4 regions of the Paenibacillus sp. BR1-192 genome follow, and region 4 is predicted to be linked to each of the others. Evidence: riboswitches for the same ligand, from Rfam matches in the RefSeq annotation. Region 4 holds a riboswitch; each other region holds the start of a gene.
The links. A riboswitch is a leader RNA that binds a small molecule or an ion and turns the genes downstream of it on or off. The one in region 4 is predicted to bind cyclic di-AMP.
Positions count from the first base shown of each region.

Region 1 (4,200 bases), 540 kb from region 4:
GCGACCGGATTCCCGACCAAGCCTGCCCAAAAGTCGAACGGGGAAAAAATCTATCAATTCTATGCCGATGATGTGCATGATTTTGCCTGGTCGGCCTCGCCCAACTTTGTCACGGCCGAGGAGGCCTTCTCGGCACCGGGCGTGCCGGGCGTCCGCATCAAGCTGTATCTCGATCCGGCCCATAAAGACCTGAAGGACCGTTACTTTGATGCCGCCAAGTCGGCACTGGCTTCGTTTGGTAAATGGTACGGAACCTATCCTTATTCCACGTTGTCCATCGTCGTCCCGCCGGAGTCGGGCAACGGTGCAGGCGGCATGGAATACCCGACGCTGGTCACGGCCTTCGGGGCCAAGAACGATTCGCCGGGTTATGAGCTCGAACGGACCGTCATTCACGAGATCGCCCACCAATATTTTTACGGAATGATCGCAAGCAACGAATTTGAGGAAGCATGGCTGGACGAGGCCTTTGCAACCTATGCAGAAGAAAGAGTGATGGAGAAGGAATACGGCATTACCTCCAACACCGCTGCTCAAGGAGCATCGATTACCTCCCCTGCCCCGCTGAAGATGGAGTCCTGGAAATACAGCTCACACGAGAACTACGCGCTGAATGTTTACACGAGAGGCAAGCTGGTGCTGCAAGGCATTGAACGGCAGGTCGGTCCACAGATGATGGGGAAAATCATGCATACCTATGCCCAGAAATACCGTTTCAAACACCCAACCACGTCTGATTTTCAGAAAGTCGTCGAGCAAGTAAGCAAAACCTCCTGGCAATCGTATTTTGACCAATATGTATATGGAAGCCAAATGGCCGACGTCGCCATCGAAGTGATCAAAACCAAAAATAAAGGCACGTCAGACCATCCGCGGTATGAATCCACGGTCAAGATTACGAGCAAGGACGGAGATATAACCGATGTGCCTATCGTGTTCGCCTTTGAAGACGGCAAAACGGTGGAGCGAACCTGGAGCGGCAAGGACGGAAAAGTTACGTACACCCTGGAATACAGCACCCCGCTCGCCTGGGCCATGGTTGATCCGAAATACTCCATCGTTCTGGAGAATAGACACATCAATAACTATATGAAGGCAGGAATGGATCCGAAGGTGGTCACACGCTGGAATCTCAGTATTACCAAGCTTGTGGAGACGTTGTTCGGCAGCCTGTCATGGTGAGGGGGGAGCACATGAAAAGTTATGCAGGCCAAGGGTGGATCAGTGTTAAAGACCAATTATACGTCTCCATTCTGCTGTTCTTGTACCGCATGCTGTGGGGATATTGCCTGTACCGGCTTGTAAAATCGGCAGTCGTCCCCCTGCTGATGCGGTATCCGGATTCTGCCCCTAACGAGCTTAGTCGCCTGTTATTCTTCTACGAGGGCGAGATGAGTCTATCGTTAAGCGGCACGGTCCATACCTATGGTTGGCTTCTGGCCGCTCTGCTCCTGATCCGGATGGTATGTACCCCGCTCATTCGGGCAGGCATCTTCTATAACCTCCACCAGGAGGCCAAGGGCGAGCGCGGATTATTCTTCTTCACCGGCATGCAGAAGCTATGGAAGCCCGTTACGGTGTTTTATCTGATCGAACTTGTTCTTACCTTTGTGCCCGGATACTGGATTCTGCCCAAAATCCTTCCGATCTTTCTGAACGGGATCCATGAGCCGGTTCTGCTGCTTCATGCGCTGCCTCATGCAGCCGGCTGGTTTCTGTACGCCTATCTGATTCGCCTGTTATTGCTCTATATGCAATTCGGCCGTACGGACAATTCCGGCATGATCAGCTCCATTCTTGCGCTCTTCCGCCGACTGGGCACGGCTGTGCTGTTATCCCTTACCATTGGCGGATCGGCCTGCGTCATTCTTTTGCTCCTGAGCTCGGCATCGCTCTTCTGGGCGGGATTGATCGGCTTGATTATTCAGCAAGCCTCTTATTTTCTGAATGGACTCTTCCAAATTTGGGTAATTTCCGCTCAATACCATTTGTGGCGGGATTCTTCCTCGCAGCATGCCTAATCGTTACATTTCGTTACCATCTTATGATAAACAAGCTCGTAAATATGCTGTAATCGGAAGCGACACATTTCTCTCTCGGACTTGATTTTACAAAGAATAGAAGCTCATTTTTCCTCAATATTACATTTTCCGATGGCCAAATTACAAAAAAACCTGATCCCGCATGATGGGGACAGGTTTTTTTGTATAAAAATGAGCTTTCCTCATTTGCCAAATTGTTAATACTCTGCTAAAATAACGAATATGTTAGTAACAACTTTGTCATCTTTACTGTAACTTTTTGCTGGAACTATGTAATTTCGTTAAGCATGTTGGAACGTCAGACGTCTATGAATGGGTTCATCAACATTTTAAGGAGCCGAATTCCCATGATTGGGAAGCGGGGGATCCGTTTTGGGTGAATTGATCTCGCAAGAGAGGGATCATAGGGGACCTTCAACCGAACCCTTAAGCTAACCTCGCAGGCAATGGAAGGAGCTTTTTGTTTTGAAAAAGAAGTTAACGGCCATTTCTCTAGGCCTGGCCCTCGCACTCACATTAGGGACCGGAAGCGCTTTCGCCGATTCCAAATTAAATACTGCAATCAAACCAGCCATTGGTGTCTCTTATAAAACAGGTGGAACCACAACGAATGGTTTTGACTGCTCCGGATTCACCAGCTATATCTACAAGAAACTTGGTCTAAGCCTGCCGCGCACGTCTGGAGCTCAATACAAAGTCGGTACGGCCGTAGCCAAGAGCAAGCTGAAAGCTGGCGATCTCGTGTTCTTCAACACATCCGGCAGAGGTGTATCTCATGTGGGTATTTATGTTGGGGGCGGAAAATTCGCTCATTCCTCATCCTCGCGCGGTGTCATCATCAGTCCGCTGAGCCAGAGCTATTACGCCAATCGATACGTAGGTGCTAAGCGAGTCATGAGTCAGTCTACGTACAAGTCTGTAGCTGTGAACTACAATTAATTATTGGAACTTCATTGATTTATCCTTTACAAGAAGCCCTGGGCGTATGAGATTGTGCCGATCTCATCCAGCGGCTTTTTCTTTTGTCTGCTCTGTGTATACCTTTATAACGTTTGGGACAACGAAAAAGTTCCCACTTTTCGAGAAAAAAAGAAAATTATTATGCAAATTCTCTTCGCTTCCCCAAGTCATTGCATCTTCTACACTTTATATACCCTCCTCTCCCTTCATTAAACACCCTAATGGAAAAATATTGATTTTATTTTCTGAGGACTACTACGAGCAGCGATACGTAGGTGCCGAGCGCAACATAAGCAATGATTAGTATGAAAAGTCGACCGGAGAATCCTCCTAAGCTTCGATGTCTTATCCTCGTCCTGCCCATACATATCCGTTTGCCCGTCAAAGGAGACCTACTTCTCTTGGACGGGCTTTTTGAATGCGGCTAGAATGTTTGAGAAATGGGGTATAATTTAATTTGTAATTATGACAGGGGGACTTTGCCAATGGATGCAGCACCGATTTCATTTCATACGGTGGTCATGCGTGAAGAGCACGCGAAAGAAATATGCGCCTGGACCTATCCTCCTCCCTATAACATTTACGGTTTTCTTCCCTGGGAGCAGATGAAGGGGCTTGAGATCGAGTTTGGGGATCCGGACATCCGCCGGGAACAGTACATTTCGATTTTGGATGAACGGAAGACGCTATGGGGATTTGCCCAGCTGTTTCCGATGCATGAGGTTACGCGGATCGGGCTGGGCATGCGGCCTGATTGGTGCGGGCGGGGAATGGGTAAACGGTTTATGCAGACGATTGTCCGGGAAGCGAGGCGGAGGCGGCCTGCCGATGAGATCGACCTGGAGGTAATGACCTGGAATGAGCGCGCGATCCGTGCATACGAAAAGGCGGGCTTTCATATCACCGATACGTACGAGCGCCTTACACCGACGGGAAACGCCCTTTTCCACTGCATGGTGTATGAGCCTCCGGCAAATGAGGAATAGTAATCTTTGTCTATATGAAAAAGCACAATTTTGTGTACTTTTTATGAAGGCGCGCGGTATAGTTGCTTTTTTTGTCACAACTGGCTATGCTGTCTATGGATGTTGGTTTATAATGGAGACAAGTGCAAAAGTGCAGTATACATAGAAGGGACGATATGACGATGCAAAAATGGATCATGAGCGGATTGTTCTTCGTCGCATGTGCGTTGGCT
Region 1 covers NZ_CP120718.1:31,447-35,646, reverse strand. Annotated here, with positions in the region: gene P0X86_RS00170 (M1 family metallopeptidase) at 1-1,182, shown strand, start outside; gene P0X86_RS00165 (hypothetical protein) at 1,194-2,021, shown strand; cyclic di-AMP (ydaO/yuaA leader) riboswitch at 2,368-2,503, shown strand; gene P0X86_RS00160 (C40 family peptidase) at 2,508-2,981, shown strand; gene P0X86_RS00155 (GNAT family N-acetyltransferase) at 3,488-3,988, shown strand; gene P0X86_RS00150 (c-type cytochrome) at 4,150-4,200, shown strand, end outside.
Region 1: linked by a shared signal. The riboswitch ahead of P0X86_RS00160 (C40 family peptidase) and the one ahead of P0X86_RS30775 (APC family permease) in region 4 are both predicted to bind cyclic di-AMP.

Region 2 (4,200 bases), 2.2 Mb from region 4:
GTCGCTGCCGTTCTTGCCTTATCTCTGCTCGGAACCGCTCCCCATATCGGCCAGGTACAGGCTGCGCCTGACATTTCGGTAAAGCTGGATGACGTTGCGCTTACATTCGATGCAGCTCCCAGGATAGACAAAGGGGTTACTTACGTGCCGTTCCGGACGGTCGGTGAAGCGCTGGGCATTCAAATCACGTGGAACAGCAAGACGCAAACGGTGAAGGCCATTGGCGAGGTGAAAGGTCAAACGACGGAAGTGCTGCTTCAAGTCGGAAGCACGAGCGCAACCGTCAACGGTAAAAAAGTGAAGCTGGCCGCTCCCCCTGTCCAACGGGAAGGTCGCGTTCTGATTCCGCTCAGCTCGTTCAGCAGCCAATTCGGCGTCAATGTCGGCTGGAATCAGGCGACTCGCACGGTCTCCCTCGTGTCGCCGCAGCGCGAAATGCATCTAAGAGCCTTTTATGCTTTGCAATCTTTCCAAGAGCGGGATCTCGTAGCATCCATGAATTCAGTCGCCTTCGGCTGGAGCCGCATTGATCGGGAAGGTCAGTTTACGCTTCAAGGCGACGAGTATCGTCTGCCTGCGGCGGCCGGCGACGTGACTCCGCAATCGATTGTTGCGGATGCAGCGGATCGGGAGATTAAACCGTACCTTATGGTTTACGCTTTGGACGGAAACGGCGAATTAACCAAAGTCCTCAGCGACAGCAGCCTTCGCCAAAAGTCCATTGAGGGCATCACGACCGCGGTGGCGGATAACGGATTCGGCGGCGTGGTGCTTGATTTCGAAGGGCTCGGTTTTAAACTGGATGCCGCGAAGCAGCAGAAGCTGCTTAATGATTACGTCAAGCAATTGAAAGCGGCATTGCCGAGCGACATTGCTCTGTCCTTAGCCGTTCCGCCATTGAACAGCGCCTATAAAGGCTATGATTACAAGACGCTGGCCTCCCTTGCCGATGATCTCATCGTCATGGCGTATCAGTACAATCCGGTTGGCACCAAAGCCCAGGTTCCTGAACCCAACAGTCTGGTGGACCAAGCCATTCAGCAGGCACTTCAGGCAGGCGTTCCTAAGCAGAAGCTCCTGCTCGGCATCAGCTTAAGCAGCGAAACCGCCACATCCGTCGACGATAAGCTCGGCTTGGCCAAGCGCTATGGTCTGAAAGGTGCCGCCTTCTGGCGTCTGGGCTTGTTCCGTTCCTATAATAATGGCATGGAAGCCGCCGTGAATGCCTCTGTCGTAAAGGAATAATCTAGTGAATCCTTTCGCAGAATCCCAAATTATAATCTTCTATAAAAAAGAAAGCCTGACAAGATCATCTCTTGTCAGGCTTTCCGGTTATGTATCGAACTCTAAACTGCTTATTCCAATTAGCTCGCGCTTCCTACCAGTTTAGCATAGTTCTCTTGACTCAATACACGGCGCGCCGTTACATAACGCGGTTCGTAATAGGAGTCGCTAAGCTTGCTGATTCTTACGCCCTTGCTGCTGGAAGCATGCGCAAATTGTCCATCTCCAATGTAAACGCCCGCATGGGAAATGCCGCTTCCGCTTGTATTGAAGAATACCAAATCTCCGACTCTCAGGTCCTCGCGATCCACATGAACCCCGGCTTTAGCCTGACTCTGGGATGTGCGCGGAAGATCCATGTCGAAATTTCTAAACATATACAGAATAAATCCGGAGCAATCAAATCCGCTTGTCGTTGTTCCGCCCCATTTATAAGGCGTTCCTACCAATTGCTTCACTTGATGCTGAAAATTCGGTTGTTGATCAGCATAAGCTGATACGGCACCTGAAGAAAAAATAATTGCAGACCCAAGCAATGTGATGACAAATTTCTTCAAAATATGTTCTCTCCTTCGATGCCTACGGAGTTAGCTAAGGGTTCGGTTGAAGGTTCCCTATACTCTCTATGGTACAAGAATAATTCACCCAAGACGGTTCCCCCGTTTTCACAAACGAAATTCGGCAAAATTCATTAACATTTTGTAACCTTCTCTTAATATAGTATACAAGCAAGGATGCTGTCAATAATATCCTAGAAATCTATCACTATATGTTAATCAATGTCGTATAGGCTGAAAATTTTCATGTTTTTTCATTATGCCATCTCGTTTACTCATGACAATTATGTAACACTCCATCGAACCTCCGGCGACGTTTTGTTAACGGGCATGCAACTTTTTTGCAGTTCGGAACGTTTACATATTCAGACAAGAAATCAAAGAGGTGATCCTTCGCTTATGAGTCAAATCACGATGGCTGAAGCTTTGGCAGTCCGGGCAGCAATCAACCGTCTCATGAATCAATTGATGTCGGAACGCTTGAACAACAGCAGCACGATCATTGAAAAAGGGGAAACGGCGGAGTATCCTGCTCGCAGCGTGGATGCCATTACGGAAGAGATCGAAGCCGCCGCAGCGGATTACAGAAAGCTGGATCTGCTGATGGCAATCTCCAACACGACGCAGACCATTAGTTGGAACGGCTCCGACATGACCATCATGGAGGCGATCGAGCTCGCCAAACAAATGCGCAGCGATATCGGACAGCTTGCCCATCTCGGCTCCCGCAAGAAGCTGGAGCGCCAGAGCGGACGGGGAAGCGGAGATGGCGCCGTAACGCTGTTTAACGTGGCCCTATACGATCCGGAAGCTTATCAGGCGCAGGCGCGCAAGAAGGAACGCGAAGTGACCAGGCTCTCCTCACTGATCGAGCATGCCAACCATACGAGCATGATTACGTTCGACGCATCAAAATACATGGAGTAGCGGAATCCGCCGGCTCCAAGCCTGCAGGCCGCCTCGCGTGCGGGTTTGGAGCCGGCGGATTCCGTCGGCGGGCGGGAAAGTGCGGGCAACCGCTTATTGTTTGTCGGATACAAACAAACCTAATAGGAAACCAAAAACTCGACTCCAGTGAAAACGGATGACGGCTTACGGTTTACGCCTATCACCTGTCACAAGTTACGGACTTCGCTTACGCAAATATGATCGCTCCGTTTCCCGCTCTCTTCATGAATAATCAGAAAGCCGCCCTTGAGGGCGGCTTTTGTTGCCTTTTCTTTACGAATGTATTATTGGAACAAGGCTGCGGCTCCCACCAGGCCAACATCGTCCCGCAGTCCCGCAGGAACGATCTCGTAGGTTCCTAAATAAGACGGCATGACCAGCTTATCCGTCATTTCCCGAAGCTGCGGGAAAAGGAGCTCGCCTGCTCTGCTCACACCCCCGCCAACCACGATGCGATCGGGGTTGAAGCTGTGAATGACGTTAACCAGTCCAAGCGCCATGTAATAAACGGCACGATCGATGACCTCCACTGCGACGGGGTCATGAAGACGTTTAGCCTCGAATACATGCCTGGCGTTCACGCCTCCATCGGCTGCGGCCAGTTCAGAAATAACGCTGGTCTGGGTAAGCATCCGCTGGGATGCTGCCAGGCCGATGGCCGTTCCTGAAGCAAACACCTCCCAGCAGCCATGGCTGCCGCAATTGCACTGCGGACCGCTGGGATCAATGATATGATGCCCAAGCTCCCCTGCAAAGGAATTGCTGCCCAGAAACAGCTTGCCATCCAGCACGATGCCTGAACCGATGCCTGTGCTGAGCGTCACGTAAACCATGTTCGTCGACCCTCGGCCGGCACCTCTTACATATTCGCCCCATGCGGCTGCATTGGCATCATTCAGCACTTGTACTTCCGTATTCAGATCTCGTTCCATCCAGGCTTTGAGCGGGACGTTGGTCCATTCCGGCAAATTCGTGCCGTGAATGACAATGCCCTCCCGGCTGTTAACCGTTCCCGGCGAAGCCATGCCTACGCCTCGAAGCGGGTGGCCGCCCGACACGCTGCGAATCATGTTCGTAATTCTCGCGACCACTTCCTCGGCCGTACGCGCTCCGGCTGTCTCCATTTGCTCCCGGTTCAGCAGCTGTCCTTCGGAATCAAAGAGCGCTGCCGCGATCTTCGTACCCCCAAGGTCAACGCCAACCACAAATTCTTGCTGTTTATTCAATTCGGTTTGCAATTTTTGTTCACCTGTTTCCGATAGGTTTGCTACTTCTATTGATGTAAGCTGTCAGCCAATGATCGCAGCTCAACCGGATCAATGGGCTTCAGCCCTGATCGGCCATACCGGACAGCGGAGCCGAAATGAACCTCGCTCACGCCGGTCTGGTCGATGAAATCGCGTATGATTTC
Region 2 covers NZ_CP120718.1:4,497,160-4,501,359, forward strand. Annotated here, with positions in the region: gene P0X86_RS20000 (stalk domain-containing protein) at 1-1,245, shown strand, start outside; gene P0X86_RS20005 (C40 family peptidase) at 1,365-1,841, opposite strand; cyclic di-AMP (ydaO/yuaA leader) riboswitch at 1,845-1,978, opposite strand; gene P0X86_RS20010 (hypothetical protein) at 2,241-2,768, shown strand; gene P0X86_RS20015 (ROK family protein) at 3,074-4,027, opposite strand; gene P0X86_RS20020 (copper homeostasis protein CutC) at 4,063-4,200, opposite strand, start outside.
Region 2: linked by a shared signal. The riboswitch ahead of P0X86_RS20005 (C40 family peptidase) and the one ahead of P0X86_RS30775 (APC family permease) in region 4 are both predicted to bind cyclic di-AMP.

Region 3 (4,200 bases), 590 kb from region 4:
CTGATGCCCATCAGGATGCTGTTGAAGATGACATGGGAGAACATCGCCGCCAAATACCCGTATTTCAAGAAGATGTAGCTGAACAGCAAACCGATGATGACCAGCTCAATCGGCCGGGAGATCACGGGGTATATCGGATAGAGCGTATGTCCCAGTGCCCAGATAAGCGAGGTGATCAAGCTTGCGACAAAGGTGTTGCGGACGATCTTTTTCACCATCTTGATGCCGAACAGCCGGTACACGGCCTCCTCGGATATGCCGGCCAGCCAGGCCATCAACGGAAACAGCCAAGGATACAGCATGTTGTAAGGCGATTGCGTCGCATCCGTGGTGGACCATGTATTCAGGGTCAGACCAAGACCGATAAAGATGACGGATTGGACGCCAAGCAGGATGAAGGCCCACATATACCCCAGCTTCATGCTGTCCAGCACGTAATGCCCGTATCCGGGTTCTTTGGCACGCGGCCATGGATTGAGCCCGTCTTCTTTATGCCACAGCCCGCTGCCGCCGACAAGGGAAAAATAGAGCAGGGCGGAGAAGACGAGCGAATAGACGGCATAGAAAATCATCATCCCGAGCACGCCGGTTTGCGACATGCCTTCCGATTTGAAAACGGGAATCAGGTTATACGTATTCAGCATTTGAATGACGAACAGCAGCGCGGATAAGAACAGGCCGCGCTTAAACGAGGTGTAGGCCCTGGTCTTCACGCTGTACACAATCGCAAGAATGCCCAGGATTAGGGTGAACAGGCCGTACCCTGCGAGCGTCAGCAGGGTGGCATCCTGCGTCTGCTTGTTGACATAAGCAGAGTGGGCGGCTGGCACCGAGAAGGAGGGCTCATAAGAGCGCAATTTCCCCTGCTCGAAGGTGAAGCGGTGCTCCAGCCTGGAGTCCCCGATCCTGGATTCAGGGTCCACATATTTGAGACGGGGCTCCCCTTCCTTCGTAACCAGCTCCAGATTCGACAGGTCATAACCCGCCCGTTGAAGCCATGGCTCCGCCAGCGCCTGCTTCTCGGCCAATGTCATGCCGTCCTCAACGACGAGCAGCATCTGCCTCTGAATCTCGCCCTTGTTCAGCTTGATCCGGTCAAAGCTGGAACGGGCATAATCATACGAGAATCCGACGATGCCGGAATTCTGCATGTGCACGTCCACATTGAGGGCATCGCCTCCAGGCTCGCTGAAGCGAACGCGGTATACGTCATAGGGATATTTGGCTTCATAGGTTTTGTTATATTCCGAAAGCCTCTTCTCCTTCGCCAGATATCCGTAAAGTTCCGATTTGGATTGATATGTAACCAAGGCTTCGTCCGTGTCCGCAGCCGCAAACTGCAGATGCTCCTGAGCAAACCTTGAAGCTGCCTGCCGAGCCTGCTCCTTGGAAATGATATCCGGTGAGGCCATCTCGGCATCGTCCGGATTCGCCCACGGAAATACCTGAAATAATAGGAACAGAATCAGGCCGACTGCGGCAGGCGCGATGAGCTGCTTCAGATTGGGCTTCAGCTTCAAGGGCTCTCTTGCACGATTCATGAAATTCCTCCTCTAAGAAAGTTGATACTCCCACTGGTATTCGATATGCCTGATTAAGAACGCATAGAGTCAATATAACATAGTATGAAAGCCATAAGCAGCTTATCCCAATTATCGGAATATTGAAATAAATCGATGAAAATGAATGAAAGGTTTCGAAAACGTTAGAGAACCCTACGCTTGTATTCTTGAATATGCCCAATTCGCGCTCTTTTAAAGATATTTCGGGCGAAAAACGGCATTGGGTTACGTAACGGATTGAGTTATAATCACATCATGCTTGAAGGAACCGAATATTCCAGCCGAATTTCGTAATGAAAATGGGGGAACCATGTAATTGGGGTGAATTTCATTATTCCCGGAATAATGAATAGGGCGACCTGTGGAAATGCCCGAATCCGTCAGCTAACCTCGTAGGCTGTTGCACAGGAACCAGACCGAAAGGCACTGCGTTTTCCAGTGTCTTTTTTCGTTGATTTTTTTAAAGAAGGTGTCCGATTGAACGCTAAATTAAACTGGCTTACATTGTCTCCGCCTCAAATTCTCGTGCTTGGTTTTGCGGCCATCATCTTCATCGGGACCGGGCTGTTAATGCTGCCAATCTCGACGACGACGGGCGAACCGCTTGGATTTACTGACGCCTTGTTCACTTCGACCTCGGCAACGTGCGTAACGGGCCTGGTCGTGGTGGATACGGGAACGACATTCAGTTCCTTCGGAGAAGTCGTGATCATGCTGCTGATTCAAATCGGCGGGCTCGGATTCATGACGATGGCTACTTTATTCGCCTTGGTTCTGAAAAAGACGCATATCGCTCAAAGACCGTCTAATCTTACAGGAAGCGATGAATCAGTCCTCGATGGAAGGCATCGTAAGGCTGATACGCAGAGTATTGCTGTACTCCCTCGTCATCGAGGCCTGCGGCGCAGTCATTTTATCGATTCGTTGGGCGTTTGATATGCCGCTGGGCCGGGCGATCTATTACGGTGTTTTTCATGCGGTGACGATGTTTAACAACGCCGGCTTCGATTTGTTTGGCGATTTTCGGAGTTTGACCGGGTATGTATACGATCCGGTAGTCAACTTCGTCGTGATGTTCTTGATTGTTTCCGGGGGCATTGGATTTATTGTGCTGTCCGATCTGATCGATTATCGAAAACAGCGGAGGCTCTCCCTGCACTCCAAGGTGGTGCTCACGATGACGGCTGCCTTGCTTGCGGTCGGATTTATCGTCATTCTCATATTTGAATTTACCAATCCGAGAACGCTGGGTTCCCTGAACTGGGGCGGAAAATTCTTCGGCGCGTTATTCCAATCCGTAACGCCGCGTACGGCGGGCGCGAATACTATAGATATTACGGGGCTCAGACAGGCAACGCAATTTTTTATCGTCATCCTGATGTTTATCGGAGCATCTCCAGGGTCAACCGGCGGCGGCATCAAAACCACGACCTTTACCATTATGGTAGGGGCGGTCATCGCGATGATGCGCGGGCGGGAAGACATCGTCATGTTCCGTTATCGCCTGGCCCAGGAGCGGGTGCTGAAGGCACTGACCATTGCCTTGCTGGCCCTGCTGCTCGTTCTAACCGTCTCGATGATTCTGTCGACGACAGAGGAAGGGGACTTCCTGGAGATTCTATTCGAAACGACATCCGCCTTCGGTACGGTAGGTCTCTCCATGGGCTTAACGCCCGATTTGACCGTGTTCGGCAAGATCCTGATCAGCCTTACGATGTTTGCGGGTCGATTGGGGCCGTTGACGCTTGCTTATGCACTGGGGCCGAAAAAGGGTAAAGAATTATATCGTCATCCGGAAGGCAAAATGATAATTGGATAAGGGGTATAGGAGAGACATGAAACCAAAGCAATTTGCAATCATCGGTTTGGGGCGATTTGGCGCCAGTCTGGCGCTGGAGCTGATGGAACAGGGATATGAGGTGCTCGGCATCGACCGGAACGAAGAGGTCGTCGAGGACATGAGCGAGCTGCTGACGCATACGGTGGTGGCGGACGCGACGGATGAGGAAGTGCTTAAATCGCTTGGCATCCGCAACTTCGACTGCGGGATCGTTGCGATCGGGAACGACATTCAGATGAGCATCCTCTCCGCCATCCTGTTGAAAGAGCTGGGTGTCGCGATGGTCGTTGCCAAGGCGATATCGGTGCTGCACGGCCGGGCGCTGGAGAAGCTTGGCGTGGACCGGGTCATCTTTCCCGAACGGGATATGGGGATCCGGGTAGCGCACCAGCTCGTGACGCCAAACCTGCTTGATTATATCGAATTATCCAAGGATTATCTGATTGTGGAGATGACGGTCACGGACTGCATGGACGGAAAAACGCTGAGCGAGCTTAATACGAGGGTCCGGTACGGCGTCAGCGTGGTGGCGCTGAATAAACAGTCCGGCATTATCGTTGCTCCGACGGCCATGGACGTCGTGAATTCCGGCGACATTATGGTCGTCATCGGCTCCAATGACAACGTGGACCGCTTTGAGTCCGAAGTCGTGAATATGCTCGAAAAATAAATATAGTAGAAAAAAACTGACGATTGCGAAATATCGTCAGTTTTTTTTCGATTTATCTTCCTCCAGCTTGCGGAACAGGATCTCCGTTTCTTCGATCCAGCGGCTGGCCGCCTTGCTCAGCTCCGAGG
Region 3 covers NZ_CP120718.1:6,101,066-6,105,265, reverse strand. Annotated here, with positions in the region: gene P0X86_RS27960 (CPBP family intramembrane glutamic endopeptidase) at 1-1,541, opposite strand, end outside; cyclic di-AMP (ydaO/yuaA leader) riboswitch at 1,832-1,976, shown strand; partial or broken gene P0X86_RS27955 (TrkH family potassium uptake protein) at 2,040-3,381, shown strand; gene P0X86_RS27950 (potassium channel family protein) at 3,398-4,072, shown strand; gene P0X86_RS27945 (LysR family transcriptional regulator) at 4,109-4,200, opposite strand, start outside.
Region 3: linked by a shared signal. The riboswitch ahead of P0X86_RS27955 (TrkH family potassium uptake protein) and the one ahead of P0X86_RS30775 (APC family permease) in region 4 are both predicted to bind cyclic di-AMP.

Region 4 (4,200 bases):
TGATGGCCGTGTCCTTGGCCAGATTCAAGAGGAGAATTTCCACGAAGGAGATGATGCGGAATTTAGCGCTTGTCACGGTCAGCAATATGTTGGGAGCGTTATTCGTCGCTTACTTCTTCGGCCATGTGACCGGTCTGACAGGCAGCGGCGTTTACCTGGAGAAACTGGTGGATATGGCCGGGCATAAGCTGGACGACAGCTTCCTGCAAGCCTTCCTGTCGGGCATCGGGTGCAACTGGCTCGTAGCCCTCGCCGTATGGCTGTCCTACGGATCGGATCAGATGAGCGGCAAAATTCTCGGGATCTGGTTTCCGACCATGGCGTTTGTCGCCATCGGGTTTCAGCACGTGGTGGCCAACATGTTTCTCATCCCGGCCGCGATTTTTGAAGGCTATTACAGCTGGGGCGAGTATCTGATGAACTTCATTCCGGTATGGCTGGGCAATTTCGTTGGCGGCGCGTTATTTGTGGGAGCGACATACGGAACCGTTTATTTAAAGCAGGAGAAACAGGCCGCAGCCGCTCCGCGCGGCGAGCAGACGCCTGTGCCATCGGCCGGCGCTCCCCAACAGGTTCATTCGGCGCAGAATGTTTCCTAATGCCGGAAGCCTGGCGAGCGTCTGGCTTAAAGAAAAAGCTGCGATCAACCGCTGCCTTTCATCAAGGATGGTTGAACGCAGCTTTTTGTCGTGATACGCGAGGCTGTTCCCAGTAATGAATCAAGCAGGGAACAAGCCCGCTATTTTTTTAAATGGTAGGGAACCGTCGTGATGATCACGTCTCTCCGATACAGGAGATGTGCCCGGATGAGCAGGCTGGATTGATTGTGCAGGAAATTATGCCAGCCCTTCTTGGGGATGAACTGCGGAATGACGACGGTAACCTGATAGTCGGATTCGCTCGCCTTGCGCTGCACGGTATCGATGAATTTCGTCAGCTGCTGAATGATGCTCCGATAAGGCGAGTGCAGCGTTACCAGCCGGATGTCCGGCTGCCACTTTTTCCATTTTTCCTGGAAGGCGACTTCCTCCTCCCGCTCGAACGGCACGTACACCGCGATGATTTGGCCCGCTCCCAGCGATTTGGCGTAATTCAGCGAGTTCTCCACCACATGCGTGATTCCTGCCACAGGCAGGATGATGACATTCCCCTCAATCGGCTTAACCGGCTCGCAGGTCGTAATCCGGAGCTGGTCCGCTACCGCCTCGTAATGCTTGCGGATCCGGGTGAAAATCCAGATGATCAGCGGCAGGAATATCAGCACGGTCCACACCTGGGCGAATTTCGTAAAGAAGAAGATCATGGTCACGATAAAGCTGATGCATGCGCCGGTGGTGTTAATGATCAGCTTGACGATCCAGCCTTCGGGCTTTTCGCGAATCCATTTCACCATCATCCCCGTCTGGGAGAGGGTAAACGGGATAAACACGCCGACGGCATAGAGCGGAATCAGATGCTCGGTTTTGCCTTCAAAAGCCAGCAGCAGCAGAATGGAGAAAAATCCAAGAATAATGATTCCGTTCGAGTATCCCAGACGGTCGCCGCGGACGGTGAACATTCTAGGAATGAACTTATCCTTCGCCAGATTGACGGCAAGCAGGGGAAAAGCGGAATACGCCGTGTTGGCGGCAAGGATCAGAATTAAGGCCGTTGTCCCTTGTATGAAGTAATAAAGCGCATTTCGCCCGAAGGTATGCTCGGCAATTTGGGAAACGACTGTGACTTGTTCGCTGGGACTGACCCCATAGTAATAAGCCAGGAAAACGATGCCCGAAAATAACAGGGCCAGCAGCGATCCCATCGCCACCAGAGTTTTGGCCGCGTTATTCGGGGCCGGGTCTTTGAAATTCGGAATGGCATTGGAAATCGCCTCCACGCCGGTCAGGGCGGAGCTGCCCGAGGCAAATGCGCGCAGGAGCAGAAACAAGCTCAGCCCGGCTACGGGCGTGCCGATCGGCGTATGAAGCTCCGGAGACGCATGGCCTGTGGCAATGTTGAATATCCCTACCCCGATCAGGATGAATAACGCAAGCACGAACAGGTAAACCGGATAAGCCAGTATGGAGGCCGACTCCGTAACCCCTCTTAAATTCAATACGGTCAAGCATAGAACGAACACGATGGAAATCGGCAGATTATAGGCATGCAATTCCGGAAAAGCCGACGTGATCGCATCCGTCCCGGCCGACACGCTGACCGCAACCGTCAGGATATAGTCCACGAGCAAGGAACCGCCGGCAACCAGCCCCGGGTACATGCCCAAATTCCGTTTGGACACGACATATGCGCCGCCGCCGTGCGGATAGGAGAAAATAATTTGTCTGTACGACAGGATAAGTGCCAGCAACAAGACCAGGACGCCGACGGCAATCGGTATGGAATACCAATAGGCAGCTGCCCCGACGGTCATCAACACAATGAGGATTTGTTCCGGGCCATAGGCCACGGACGATAGCGCATCGGATGACAGGATGGCCAGCGCCTTGGTTTTATTCAGCTTTTGTTCGCCTAATTCCGTCGATTTAAGCGGTCTTCCGATGAGGAAGCGCTTGATTGAGGATAACATGGTTGTTTTTCACCGCCGCTTAAGATTAAGTTCATGGTAGAAGCTCCCTGAACGGACTTCTATCGGTGTTTTTTATATGCTGGACATAGGAACGGTCACCCTTCCTATGCTGATTTTTGGCAAACAAAAAACACAGGTTAGAACCCTGTGTTTGATCACAAGTTCACAACCCTCCCGATCAACGCTGACGAGGTTAGCTGTCGGATTCGGGCGGTGAGAGTCGCCCTACCTGATTCCATCGCGGCGTACGTACGCGATGGAATCAGGATTCACCCCTTAGTATGGTTGAAGGATCCTATAGGTATCCCTCCATACGGTTGGTTCCCCCGCTTTCCATCAAGGAAATTAAGCGAATGTCATGTGAATATGAAGAATGTTTTCGAAGCTGAATAGTATATTACGCCTGCTCCAATCGTTTGTAAAACATCCTCCAACGATCATTCGAACAGAATTATTTATAAAAAATGACAGATAAGCGCTTACATAAAGACGTGGCTTTGACAGGCTTTTTATTTTGCATGTTTTCTGCGAAAATCACGAGTTTCTATAATATGGAAGGTTATTCGCGGGGAACATCGGTCACTGGGAGGATGCCATATAAACAAATTCGCCATGCCGGTCTCGGGGGAGGAGACACTGGCATGGCGAATTTTTTTGGGAGTGGTCCATGATTCGGCAAGGAAGAGAAAGGGTCTGGGTTCCTCTTCTTTGCTCTTGATAGGAATATACCCGGGGGGAAGAAAAGTGAATCACCTGATTAGAAAAAAATGTATGACTTTACTGGAACCCCGATTTTCTTTTAAGATAAAGGGATATGATGCAGCCGAGCAAAAGGGGGAAGCACGAAATGACTCAAGCGATGATTCATCAGGAAAACGGCGTATTTCCGGCGGTATGTCCGTTGGATTGTCCCGATACATGCGGCCTGCTGCTGCATAAAGAGAACGGAAAAATCGTCAAGGTGACCGGTAACCCGGAGCATCCGATTACGCAGGGAGCCATCTGCAATAAAGTCCGTAATATGGCACACCGGGTGTACCATCCGGAACGCGTGCTCTATCCGCTGCGAAGAGTAGGTCCCAAGGGAGAGGGCGCCTTCGAGCGGATCAGCTGGGACGAAGCCATTCAGGAGATAGCCGGACGCTATAAGGGCTTGATCGAGGAATACGGCTCCGAGAGCATCCTGCCCTACAGCTTCTACGGTAATATGGGGATATTGAGCGTCGACGGCATGGACCGCAGATTCTTCAACAGGCTGGGTGCCAGCCGCCTGAAGCAGTCGATCTGCAATTCCGCGGGCAATGAGGGCTGGAAATCCGTGATGGGGTTTAATGGGGGAACCGTTCCGGAGGACACCGTACGAGCCGACGTCATCCTCGTCTGGGGCGGCAGCATCGTCAGCACCAATATGCACCAGATGGTGATTGCAGAGAAAGCGCGCAAAGCCGGTGCTAAGGTCGTTGTGATCGATGTCCACAAGAACCAGACGGGGCAATGGGCGGACTGGTTCATTCCGCTGTATCCAGGCACGGATGCGGCGCTGGCCGTCGGCCTCATGCACATCATGTTCCGTGACGGCATGGTAAATGAGGAATTCCTCCGCAAGTATACGATTGGTCATGAAGCCTTGCGCG
Region 4 covers NZ_CP120718.1:6,693,498-6,697,697, reverse strand. Annotated here, with positions in the region: gene P0X86_RS30780 (formate/nitrite transporter family protein) at 1-599, shown strand, start outside; gene P0X86_RS30775 (APC family permease) at 740-2,566, opposite strand; cyclic di-AMP (ydaO/yuaA leader) riboswitch at 2,733-2,928, opposite strand; gene P0X86_RS30770 (molybdopterin-containing oxidoreductase family protein) at 3,414-4,200, shown strand, end outside.